DNA from 3 places in the Variovorax sp. GW531-E2 genome. Region 3 is predicted to be linked to each of the others. Evidence: predicted binding sites of a transcription regulator. Region 3 holds the regulator's gene; each other region holds the start of a gene.
What was found. Region 3 encodes sigma-54, which starts transcription at its own class of promoters, with help from an activator protein. Its sites were predicted from a motif close to TGGCANGNAANCTGCTTT; they were not measured.
Positions count from the first base shown of each region.

Region 1: the regulator sigma-54 is predicted to act here: its motif matches at 1,706-1,723, upstream of AC07XP_RS09890 (transglutaminase family protein).
Region 2: the regulator sigma-54 is predicted to act here: its motif matches at 1,430-1,447, upstream of AC07XP_RS26910 (ammonium transporter).

Region 1 is NZ_JBWKXQ010000011.1:84,601-87,801, reverse strand. It holds gene AC07XP_RS09890 (transglutaminase family protein) at 1-1,632, opposite strand, end outside; gene AC07XP_RS09885 (DNA internalization-related competence protein ComEC/Rec2) at 1,754-3,201, shown strand, end outside.
Region 2 is NZ_JBWKXQ010000064.1:35,939-39,139, reverse strand. It holds gene AC07XP_RS26915 (sulfite exporter TauE/SafE family protein) at 305-1,063, opposite strand; gene AC07XP_RS26910 (ammonium transporter) at 1,484-2,722, shown strand; gene AC07XP_RS26905 (hypothetical protein) at 2,741-3,043, shown strand; gene AC07XP_RS26900 (thiamine pyrophosphate-binding protein) at 3,051-3,201, opposite strand, start outside.
Region 3 is NZ_JBWKXQ010000009.1:133,481-136,681, reverse strand. It holds gene AC07XP_RS08900 (phospholipase D family protein) at 1-669, opposite strand, end outside; gene rpoN (RNA polymerase factor sigma-54) at 680-2,269, opposite strand; gene lptB (LPS export ABC transporter ATP-binding protein) at 2,424-3,201, opposite strand, start outside.

The DNA.
Region 1 (3,201 bases), on a different contig from region 3:
GTCGAGCGGCAGGCGGTAGCCCATGGGCGAGTCGCCCGGGATCAGGAACAGGCGGTCGTCGCGCAGGAACCAGGGCCCGGTCTTCCAGCCGGGGCCGGCGAGCGCGGGCGTGTCGCCGTTGGCGTTGCCGGGTTCGATGGGCAGCATGTAGCCGATCACCGCGTCGAGCTTCTGCGTGAACACGCGGCGCAGGCGCACGCGTTCGAGTTCGTCGTCGAGCTTGGAGTCGAAGGGGTCGACGTTCACCGGCAGGCGGCGTTCGCGCCACAGGTAGTAGTAGGTGTCCTCGTAGCCGGCCTGGATGTAGCGCTCGGTGAGGCCCAGCTTGTGCGCCAGCACGGTGGTGAAGCGGCGCGCGTCCTCGCTCGTGTAGTGCGTGGGAAAGCGCTCGTCGGCGAACAGCTCGGGGTCGTGCCACAGCGTCTGGCCGTCGGCGCGCCAGAAGATCGACAGCGCCCAGCGCGGCAGCTGCTCGCCCGGGTACCACTTGCCCTGGCCGAAATGCAGGAAGCCGCCCTGGCCGTACTCGGCGCGCAGCTTGTGAACCAGTTCGGTGGCGTAGCCGCGCTTCGTGGGGCCGAGCGCGTCGGTGTTCCATTCGGGCGCGTCGCGGTCGCTGGTGGCCACGTAGGTGGGCTCGCCGCCCATCGTCAGGCGCACGTCGCCGGCCACGAGGCGTGCATCGACCGCGTCGCCGAGCGCGAGCACCTCGGCCCATTGTTCTTCGGTGTAGGGCTTGGTGACGCGCGGCGATTCGTAGATGCGCGTGACCTTCATCTCGTGGCTGAACTCGACCTCGGACTCGTCGACGCCGCCTTCGATGGGCGCGGCGCTCGACGGCGTGGGCGTGCAGGCGAGTGGAATGTGGCCTTCACCGGCCAGCAGGCCCGAGGTGGCGTCCAGGCCGATCCAGCCGGCGCCCGGCAGGAACACCTCGCACCAGGCGTGCAGGTCGGTGAAGTCGACCGTGGTGCCGCTGGGGCCGTCGAGGGCCTTCACGTCGGGCGTGAGCTGGATCAGGTAGCCCGACACGAAGCGCGCGGCCAGGCCGCAATGGCGCAGCAGCTGCACCAGCAGCCAGCCCGAGTCGCGGCACGAGCCGCTGCCGTTGCTGAGCGTTTCTTCGGGCGTCTGCACGCCGGGCTCCATGCGGATGAGGTAGCTGACGTCCTTCTGCACCTGCTGGTTGATGCCGACCAGGAAGTCGATGGTGCGCTGTTCCTTGCGCTCGATCCTGTCGAGGTAGGCCTGCAGCAGCGGCGTGGGCTCTTCGGTGACGAGGTAGGGCGCCAGTTCTTCGGCCTGCGAGGCCGTGTACTTGAAGGGGAAGTTCTCGGCCTGCGGCTCGAGAAAGAAGTCGAAGGGGTTGTAGACCGCCATCTCGACCACGAGGTCGACCGTGACCTTGAACTCGCGCGTCTTCTCGGGGAACACGAGCCGCGCCTGGTAGTTGGCGAACGGGTCCTGCATCCAATTGACGAAGTGCTCGGCCGGTTCGACGCGCAGCGAGTACGAGATCACATTGCTGCGGCAATGGGGCGCGGGGCGCAGTCGCACGACTTGCGGGCCCAACTGCACCAGGCGGTCGTATGTGTAGTGGGTGACGTGGTGGAGTGCGGCGTGGATGGACATGCGTAGGGGCGTGCAGTGCAGCGAGGTTGCATCGAAAAGATGTCTCTGGTGAGACGCATACTAGCCCAGTTGCCAAGCAATTAACGCGCCATCGAGCGTGGGTTGGGGGAGGGTTTGCATCATGGATTCCGGGGTGTCGGGAGGGCAGTCGCGGCGTGCGTCCGAGGCTGTCGCGGGTGGGTCGGGGGCCTTCGTTGCGCTGGGCGGTACGCTGCTCGGCGCGGCGGTGCAGCTGCGCCAGCCGCTGCTGTGGGCGGCGGGTGTCTACGTCGCATTGCTGCTCGTGGGGCTCGGCGGCGGATGGCTGCTGTGGCGGTGGCGGTGGCGGGGGACTCGGCTGATCGTGCTGATGCTGTCGATGGCCGGCGCGGGCCTGGCTGGATGGCGCGCCACGGCTTACGCGCAAGGGGCGCTGGAGCCGCCGCTCGAAGGACGCGACCTGCGGCTCACGGGCGTGGTCTCGCAGATGCCACAACCCGGCGAGATCGGAACGCGCTTCCGTTTCGACGTGGAGACGGCGCAGTGGGCCGAGGCCCTGCCTGACGCTGCGCCACCGACGGTGCCGTCACGCATCGCGCTTGCCTGGTACGGCGACTACGGCGGGATGTGGGAGCAGCCCGCCGAGCGGCGTGCGTCCGTCGCACGCATCGTGGGCGAGGTGCACGCCGGCCAGCGCTGGCAACTGACCGTGCGCCTGCGCGCGCCGCACGGCAACCTCAATCCGCATGGCTTCGACAGCGAGCTGTGGGCGTGGGAGCAGGGCGTGCATGCGCAGGGCCATGTGCGGGCCGGGGCGCGCGACACCGCACCGCGCTTGCTGGGTACGACGTGGCTGCACCCGATCGAGCGGGCGCGCGAGGCCGTGCGCGATGCGGTCTTCGCCCGCGTGGACGACCGGCGGCAGGCCGGCGTGATCGCCGCGCTCGTCACCGGCGACCAGGGCGCAATCGACCGTGCCGACTGGGACGTGTTCCGCGCCACCGGTGTGGCGCACCTGATGTCGATCTCGGGCCTGCACATCACCTTGTTCGCGTGGTTCGCGGCGCATGTCGTGGGCGCGCTCTGGCGGCGCAGCGGCCGGCTCATGCTGCGGCTTCCCGCGCAGCAGGCTGCGCTCGCCGGCGGCGTGCTGTTGGCCGCGCTCTATGCGCTCTTCAGCGGCTGGGGCGTGCCCTCGCAGCGCACGGTCTGGATGCTCGCGGCCGTGGCGCTGCTGCGCCTGACGGGCCGGCGCTGGCCGTGGCCGCACGTCTGGCTGCTGACGGCGGCGGTCGTGGTGGCCGCCGATCCGTGGGCACTGCTGCAGGCCGGCTTCTGGCTCAGCTTCGTGGCGGTGGCGGTGCTGTTCGCCTCCGCCACGGCGGTGCCGGGCGAGGGGCGGGTGGGGGCGCTCACGCGCCTGGGCCGCTTCTTTCGCGAGCAATGGACCATCACGTTGGCGCTCGCGCCGCTGAGCCTGCTGCTGTTCCAGCAGGTGTCGGCCGTCGGGCTCGTGGCCAATGCGATCGCGATCCCGTGGGTGACGCTGGTGATCACGCCGCTGGCGATGCTCGGCGTGGCGGTGCCGCC
Region 2 (3,201 bases), on a different contig from region 3:
GGGGCTTTTTTGTTTTCTGCGGATGGGGGCGTTCAGGGTGCGTGCACAGGACACCGGGTACTCCCCTCCGCGAATGTCCTCCGGCCTGCGGCCTCCCCCTTAATTTCGCTGCGGGGAGCACCCAGTGCCCTGCGCACGAGGGCACGCTGCTGGTTCGCGGCCGATCAACAACCTCGGCTGATAACGATCACGCTGGCGGGGTGCCTTGCGCAGCGAAATTAAGGGGGAGGCCGCAGGCCGGAGGACATTCGCGGAGCAAGGTGCCCCGTCGGCGGGATCGCGCCCTGAACGACCGCCTCAAGGATCACCGAAAGAACGCGTCGTAAGCCGTCTTCAGGATCAGCGCACTCACCACCACGATGAACACGATCCGCACGAACCCCGCCCCGTGCTTCAGCGCCACGCGCGTGCCGACCAGGCTGCCGGCCACGTTGGCCACCGCCATCACCAGCCCGTAGTGCCACCAGACGTGGCCCTTGGCGGCCAGCAGGATCAGCGCGGCGGCGTTGGTCAGGGTGTTGATGACCTTGGCCGAGGCCGAGGCGTTGAGGAAGTCGTAGCCCATCCAGCGCACGAACAAAAACACCAGGAAGCTGCCCGTGCCCGGCCCGAAGAAGCCGTCGTAGAAACCGATGGTCAGGCCGATGGTGCTGGCCGCCAGCGTCTCGGCGCGGCCGCTGAAGCGCGGCGCGTGCAGCCGGCCCATGTCCTTGCGCGCCAGCGTGTAGACCAGCACGCCCAGCAGGATGACCGGCAGCGCCCGGCGCAGGAAGTCGCCCGGGAAGACCGTGACGGTCCAGGCGCCGAGCATCGAGCCGCCGAAGCCCAGCAGCGCGGCCGGCCACATCGCGCCCCAGCGCATCTGCACCCGCTGACTGAACTGGGCCGCCGAGGCCGCCGTGCCCCAGATGGACGCGCTCTTGTTGGTGCCCAGCAGCGTGGCCGGCGGCGCGCCCGGAAACACCGCAAAAAGAGCCGGCACCAGGATCAACCCGCCGCCGCCCACGATCGCATCGATAAAACCCGCGAGCAGTGAGGCGCCCGTGACCACCAGCATTTCCATGCGGGCGATTGTCTCACCGGAATCGCTATCGAAACGATAGCTGTGGTGGCCGGTACCGGCTGGCCAGGAGGCTTGTTTGGCTTGGAGGAAAGCGCCCGCGTCCGCGCGGCGAACAGGCAAAAAAAAAGCGCCGACCAGCGGCGCTTTTCAAATATCAGACAGGCATCTCGTACGGAGCCTTTGAAGAATGTTCTTGTTGATCGATCGGAAGCTTGTCTCCTCGGACCCTCGGCAGTACGAGCAGGGCCCGTCGCGAGTGCGCAGATTGTGCAAGCGCGCACCCGCCCGGTGCATTAGGAATTACCCGCTTCGTGTTACTTCGACCCTCCGGTTGGGAAACCAAAGTGTTTCAGTCAGTTAACAAGATGGCATGACTCGTGCACACAGGCCTGTCGTCCACCACTCCAAGAAGAAACGGTCATGGCCCTGCTGGCACCCCAAGCCTCCCTGAACGCGGCCGACACCGCCTGGATGATGACCTCGACCGCGCTGGTGCTGCTGATGACGCTGCCCGGCATCGCGCTCTTCTATGCCGGCATGGTGCGGCGCAAGAACGTGCTGGCCACCATGGCCGGGGTGGTGGCGGTCGCCGCCGTGGTCTCGCTGACCTGGTTCGCGCTCGGCTACTCGCTGGCCTTCACGCCCGGCTGGCCCTGGCTGGGCAAGCTCTCGCGCATCGGCTTCTCGGGCTTCGAGTACCTGAAAGAGGCCGGCCAGGTGGCCGTGAGCCACGTGGCGCCGAACGTGCCGGAGTCGGTCTACGCCATGTTCCAGCTGAGCTTCGCGATCATCACCACCGCGCTGGTGCTCGGCGCCTTTGTCGAGCGCATGCGCTTCTCGGCGCTGCTGTGGTTCGCGCTGCTGTGGAGCCTGCTCGTGTACGCACCGGTCGCGCACTGGGTGTGGGAGCCGGGCGGCTGGCTCGCGCAGATGGGCGCGCTCGACTTCGCGGGCGGCTCGGTGGTGCACGTCAACGCGGGCATCGCGGGGCTGGTGTGCGCCTATGCGCTCGGGCCGCGCCGGGGCTACGGGCGCGAGGCCTTCGAGCCCTACAGCCTGGCGCTCACCATGACGGGCGCGGGCCTGCTGTGGGTGGGCTGGTTCGGCTTCAATGCCGGCTCGGCGGTGGCGGCCGACGGGCGCGCCGGCCTGGCGATGCTGGTGACGCACATCGCGGCAGCGGCCGGCGCCATGAGCTGGATGATCGGCGAATGGATCGTGCGCCGCAGCCCCTCGCTCTTGGGCCTGTGCTCCGGCCTCGTGGCCGGGCTGGTGGCGATCACGCCGGCGGCCGGCTTCGTCACGCCGCTGTCGGCGCTGGCCATCGGCGCCATCGCCGGGCTGGCCTGCTACTGGGGCGCCACGGGTCTGAAGCACCTGCTCGGTGCGGACGACTCGCTCGACGTGTTCGGCGTGCACGGCATCGGCGGCATCGTGGGCGCGCTGCTCACGGGCGTGTTCGCCGACCCGCGCATCTCGGGCGCGGCGGGCAATGTGCTGACGCAGGCGATCGCGGTCGCCAGCGTGGCGATCTACAGCGCGGCCGGCACGGCCATCGTGCTGTTCCTGGTGCATGTGCTGGTCGGATTGCGCGTCGACCCCGAGAGTGAACTGGTGGGCCTCGATCTTGCTCAGCATCGTGAACACCTGGGAGCCTGACCACCCGAGGGAAACGCCATGCCATCCATGTCCGAAAGCGAACGCATCGCGCTTGCAGCACGCCTTCACGTGGCACTGCGGCGAAAGCACGGGCGCGTGACCGACACCGAATGGATGGCCACCAACGCCGAGTACGCCGCCGAGATCGTGCGCATGACGCGCCAGCACGCCGCCGAGACGAAAGACGACGAACTCGACCAGCTCGCCACGCGGCTCGAGCAGGCCATGGAGCCGCTGGCCCGCGCCGCGCGGCTGGCGGCGCGCCAGCCCGACGGCCTACCGCCCACGCCGCCGCCGCGCTATGTCGGCGGGCTGCGCTGACGACGCCTCAGTTCGCGGCCAGCGCCGCCTTGCGGATCGACGCCAGCGTGCTCGCGGGCGTGATCGCCTCCGGGTCCAGCAGGCAATGCAGGATCGCCGGCTTGCCGCTGGCACGCGCACGCGCGAGTGCGGGGCCGAATTCTTCCGTCGTGGTCACG
Region 3 (3,201 bases):
CAGGCGCGGGATCAGCGCACCCGTGACGAAGGTGTCGAGGTCGATGAAGTTCGGGCCCGTGGTGCGGCGGAAGTACTGGTTGCCGATGTTGCGCCCGCCCGCCACCGCCATCGCGCCGTCGGCGATGAAGAGCTTGTTGTGCATGCGGCGGTTGACGCGGCTGAAGTCGAACAGCGATGCGGTGAAGCGCTTGAGCAGGCTGCCGCGCCCGGCCGGGAACGGGTTGAACAGGCGCAGCTCCACGTTCGGCGTGGCGGCAAGGCCGAGCAGCAGTTCGTCTTCGCCGGACGTGTACAGGTCGTCCATCAACAGGCGCACGCGCACCCCGCGCTGGGCCGCATCGCGCAGGGTGCGCAGCAGGTAGCGGCCGGTCTCGTCGTTCTCGATCTGGTAGTACTGCACGTCGAGCGTGCGCTGCGCGCGGCGCGCCAGCTGCAGCCGCGTGTCGAAGGCGAAGTCGCCGCCGGGCATCAGGCGAAAGCCGCTGAGGTCGGGATCGGGCTGCGAGGCCAGCGCGATCTTGCCGAGCGCGGTGTCGGCCGAGACGGCGATGGCCTTGGTGGGCGGGCGCGGTGCCTCGTCGGGCAGCGTGGCGCAGCCGGCAAACAGCAGCGCCGCCGCGATGACGACCACCCAATGCCCACAGCGCGACAGCAGGCGGCTCGTCATCGTCGGTCTTCTAGAGTGCCTTGCGCAGGTTGGCGGGTGCGATGCGCAGCGCTTCGCGGTACTTGGCGACGGTGCGGCGCGCGCACTCGATGCCCTGCTCTTTCAGCATCTCGGAGATCTGGCTGTCGGACAGCGGCTTCTTGATGCTCTCGGAACTCACGAACTGCTTGATCAGCGCGCGCACCGCGGTGCTCGACGCGTTGCCGCCGGTCTCGGTGCCCAGCGCCGAGCCGAAGAAGTACTTGAGCTCGACCGTGCCGAAGGGCGTGGCCATGTACTTGGCGGTGGTCACGCGCGAGATGGTCGACTCGTGCAGGCCCAGCTCGTCGGCGATCTCGCGCAGCACCAGCGGGCGCATGGCCAGCTCGCCGTGCACGAAGTAGCTCTTCTGGCGCTCGACGATGGCGTTGCTCACGCGCAGGATGGTGTCGAAGCGCTGCTGGATGTTCTTGATGAACCAGCGCGCCTCCTGCAGCCGCTGCGACAGCGCCTGGCTGCCCTCGCCCTTGTGCGACTTGAGCGCGCCGGCGTAGATGTCGTGCACGCGCAGGCGCGGCATGACCTCGGGGTTGAGCATGACGCGGAACTTCACGTTGGTGCCGCGCCCGGTCTTGGTGACGATCACATCGGGAATGACGATGTTGCGCTCTACATCGACGAAACGGCGCCCCGGCTTGGGTTCGAGCCGCGCAATGATCTGCAGCGCCGAGCGCACCAGCTCTTCGTTGGTGCGCGTGAGCGTGGCCAGGCGCTTGAAGTCGCGCCGCGCGAGCAGCTCCATGGGCTGCTTGCAGATCGCGATGGCGGTCTTGCGGATGAGCGCCTCGGCCTCGGTCTCGTCTTCGCTGGCGAGCGCCTTCAGCTGGATGCTCAGGCATTCGCCGAGGTCGCGCGCACCGACGCCGACCGGCTCCAGGCTCTGCAGCAGGCCCAGCGCCACCTGGAAGTGGTGCACGAGGTCGTCGAACTGGTCGTTGTCGTCGCCCGCCAGGCCCGAGGCCAGCGCGGGCAGCGAGTCTTCGAGGTAGCCGTCGTCGTTGAGCGATTCGATCAGGAAGCGCAGCGCGGCGCAGTCGTTTTCGTTCAGGCGCAGGCTCAGCGCCTGGCGATGCAGGAAGGACTGCAGCGACTCCTGGCTGCGCGCGAGTTCGGTGGCGTCGGCCCGCTCGTCGTCGCCCAGGTTGTTCTGGCGCGCGGGCGCATCGCTGCCCCACTCGCTGTCGTCGGGCGCCATGTCGACAGTGCCGTCGCCTTCCCAATCGGGCTCGCGCTCGGCGATCTCGGCGGCGGGGCCGTCGGTGTCGGGGGTCGAGGTGCTGGTGTCGCTGGACGTGGAGGAAGTGCTGGCGGCGGACGGCGTGAACTCGGCCTCCCCCTCGCCCACGTCGTCGCGCGGCACCGGCGCGTCGGCCGTGTCCAGCCCGAACTCCTCGCGCGCCGCTTCTTCCGCGGTGCGTTCGAGGAACGGGTTCTCGTCCAGCATCTGCTCCACTTCCTGGCTCAGTTCGAGCGTGGAGAGCTGGAGCAGGCGAATGGACTGCTGCAGCTGTGGCGTCAAGGCCAGATGCTGCGAGACGCGAAGGGACAGCCCTTGCTTCATGAGGAAATGGCTCCCCCCCAGGCTGCGCGCTTCGCGCTACGCCAACCCCCTACCGGGGGCGGGCCGGCCGCTTCGGGCGGCCGTGCGCGGCGGCCCCCGCGAGGAAGCTCCGCGCGGACGGCGGCCACGATGATCCTTGACCCTCGCCGCACGGTCACATCCGGAAGTGCTCGCCCAGGTACACCCTGCGTACCTCGGCGTTGTCGACGATCTCCGAGGGTGTGCCTTGTGCCAGCACGTGCCCGTCGCTGATGATGAACGCGTGATCGCAGATGCCCAGCGTCTCACGCACGTTGTGGTCGGTGATGAGCACGCCGATGCCGCGCTCTTTCAGGAAGCTGATGATCCGCTGGATCTCGATCACGGCGATCGGGTCGATGCCGGCGAAGGGCTCGTCCAGCAGGATGAAGCGCGGCTGCGTGGCCAGCGCGCGCGCGATCTCGACGCGGCGGCGCTCGCCGCCCGACAGTGCGAGCGCGGGCGAATCGCGCAGGTGGTCCACGCGCAGGTCGGCCAGCAGGTCGGCCAGGCGCTCTTCGGTGTGCTGCTTGGTCAGCGGCATCATGCGGCCGTTGGCGTCGGGCTCGCGCTGCAGCTCGAGCACGGCGCGCACGTTTTCCTCGACCGTGAGCTTGCGGAAGATCGAGGCTTCCTGCGGCAGGTAGCTCAGGCCCATGCGCGCGCGGCGGTGAATGGGCATGTGGGCGATGGGCTCGCCGTCGATGGTGATCTCGCCGGCGTCGGCGCGCACCAGCCCGACGATCATGTAGAACGAGGTGGTCTTGCCCGCGCCGTTGGGGCCGAGCAGTCCGACGACCTCGCCCTTTTGCACGTCGAGCGAGACGTCTTTGACGACCGTGCGGCTGCCGTAGCTCTTCTTGAGGCCGCGCGCCACGAGGCGGCTGCCCGGAATGCCGTCGGCGGCCTGGGTT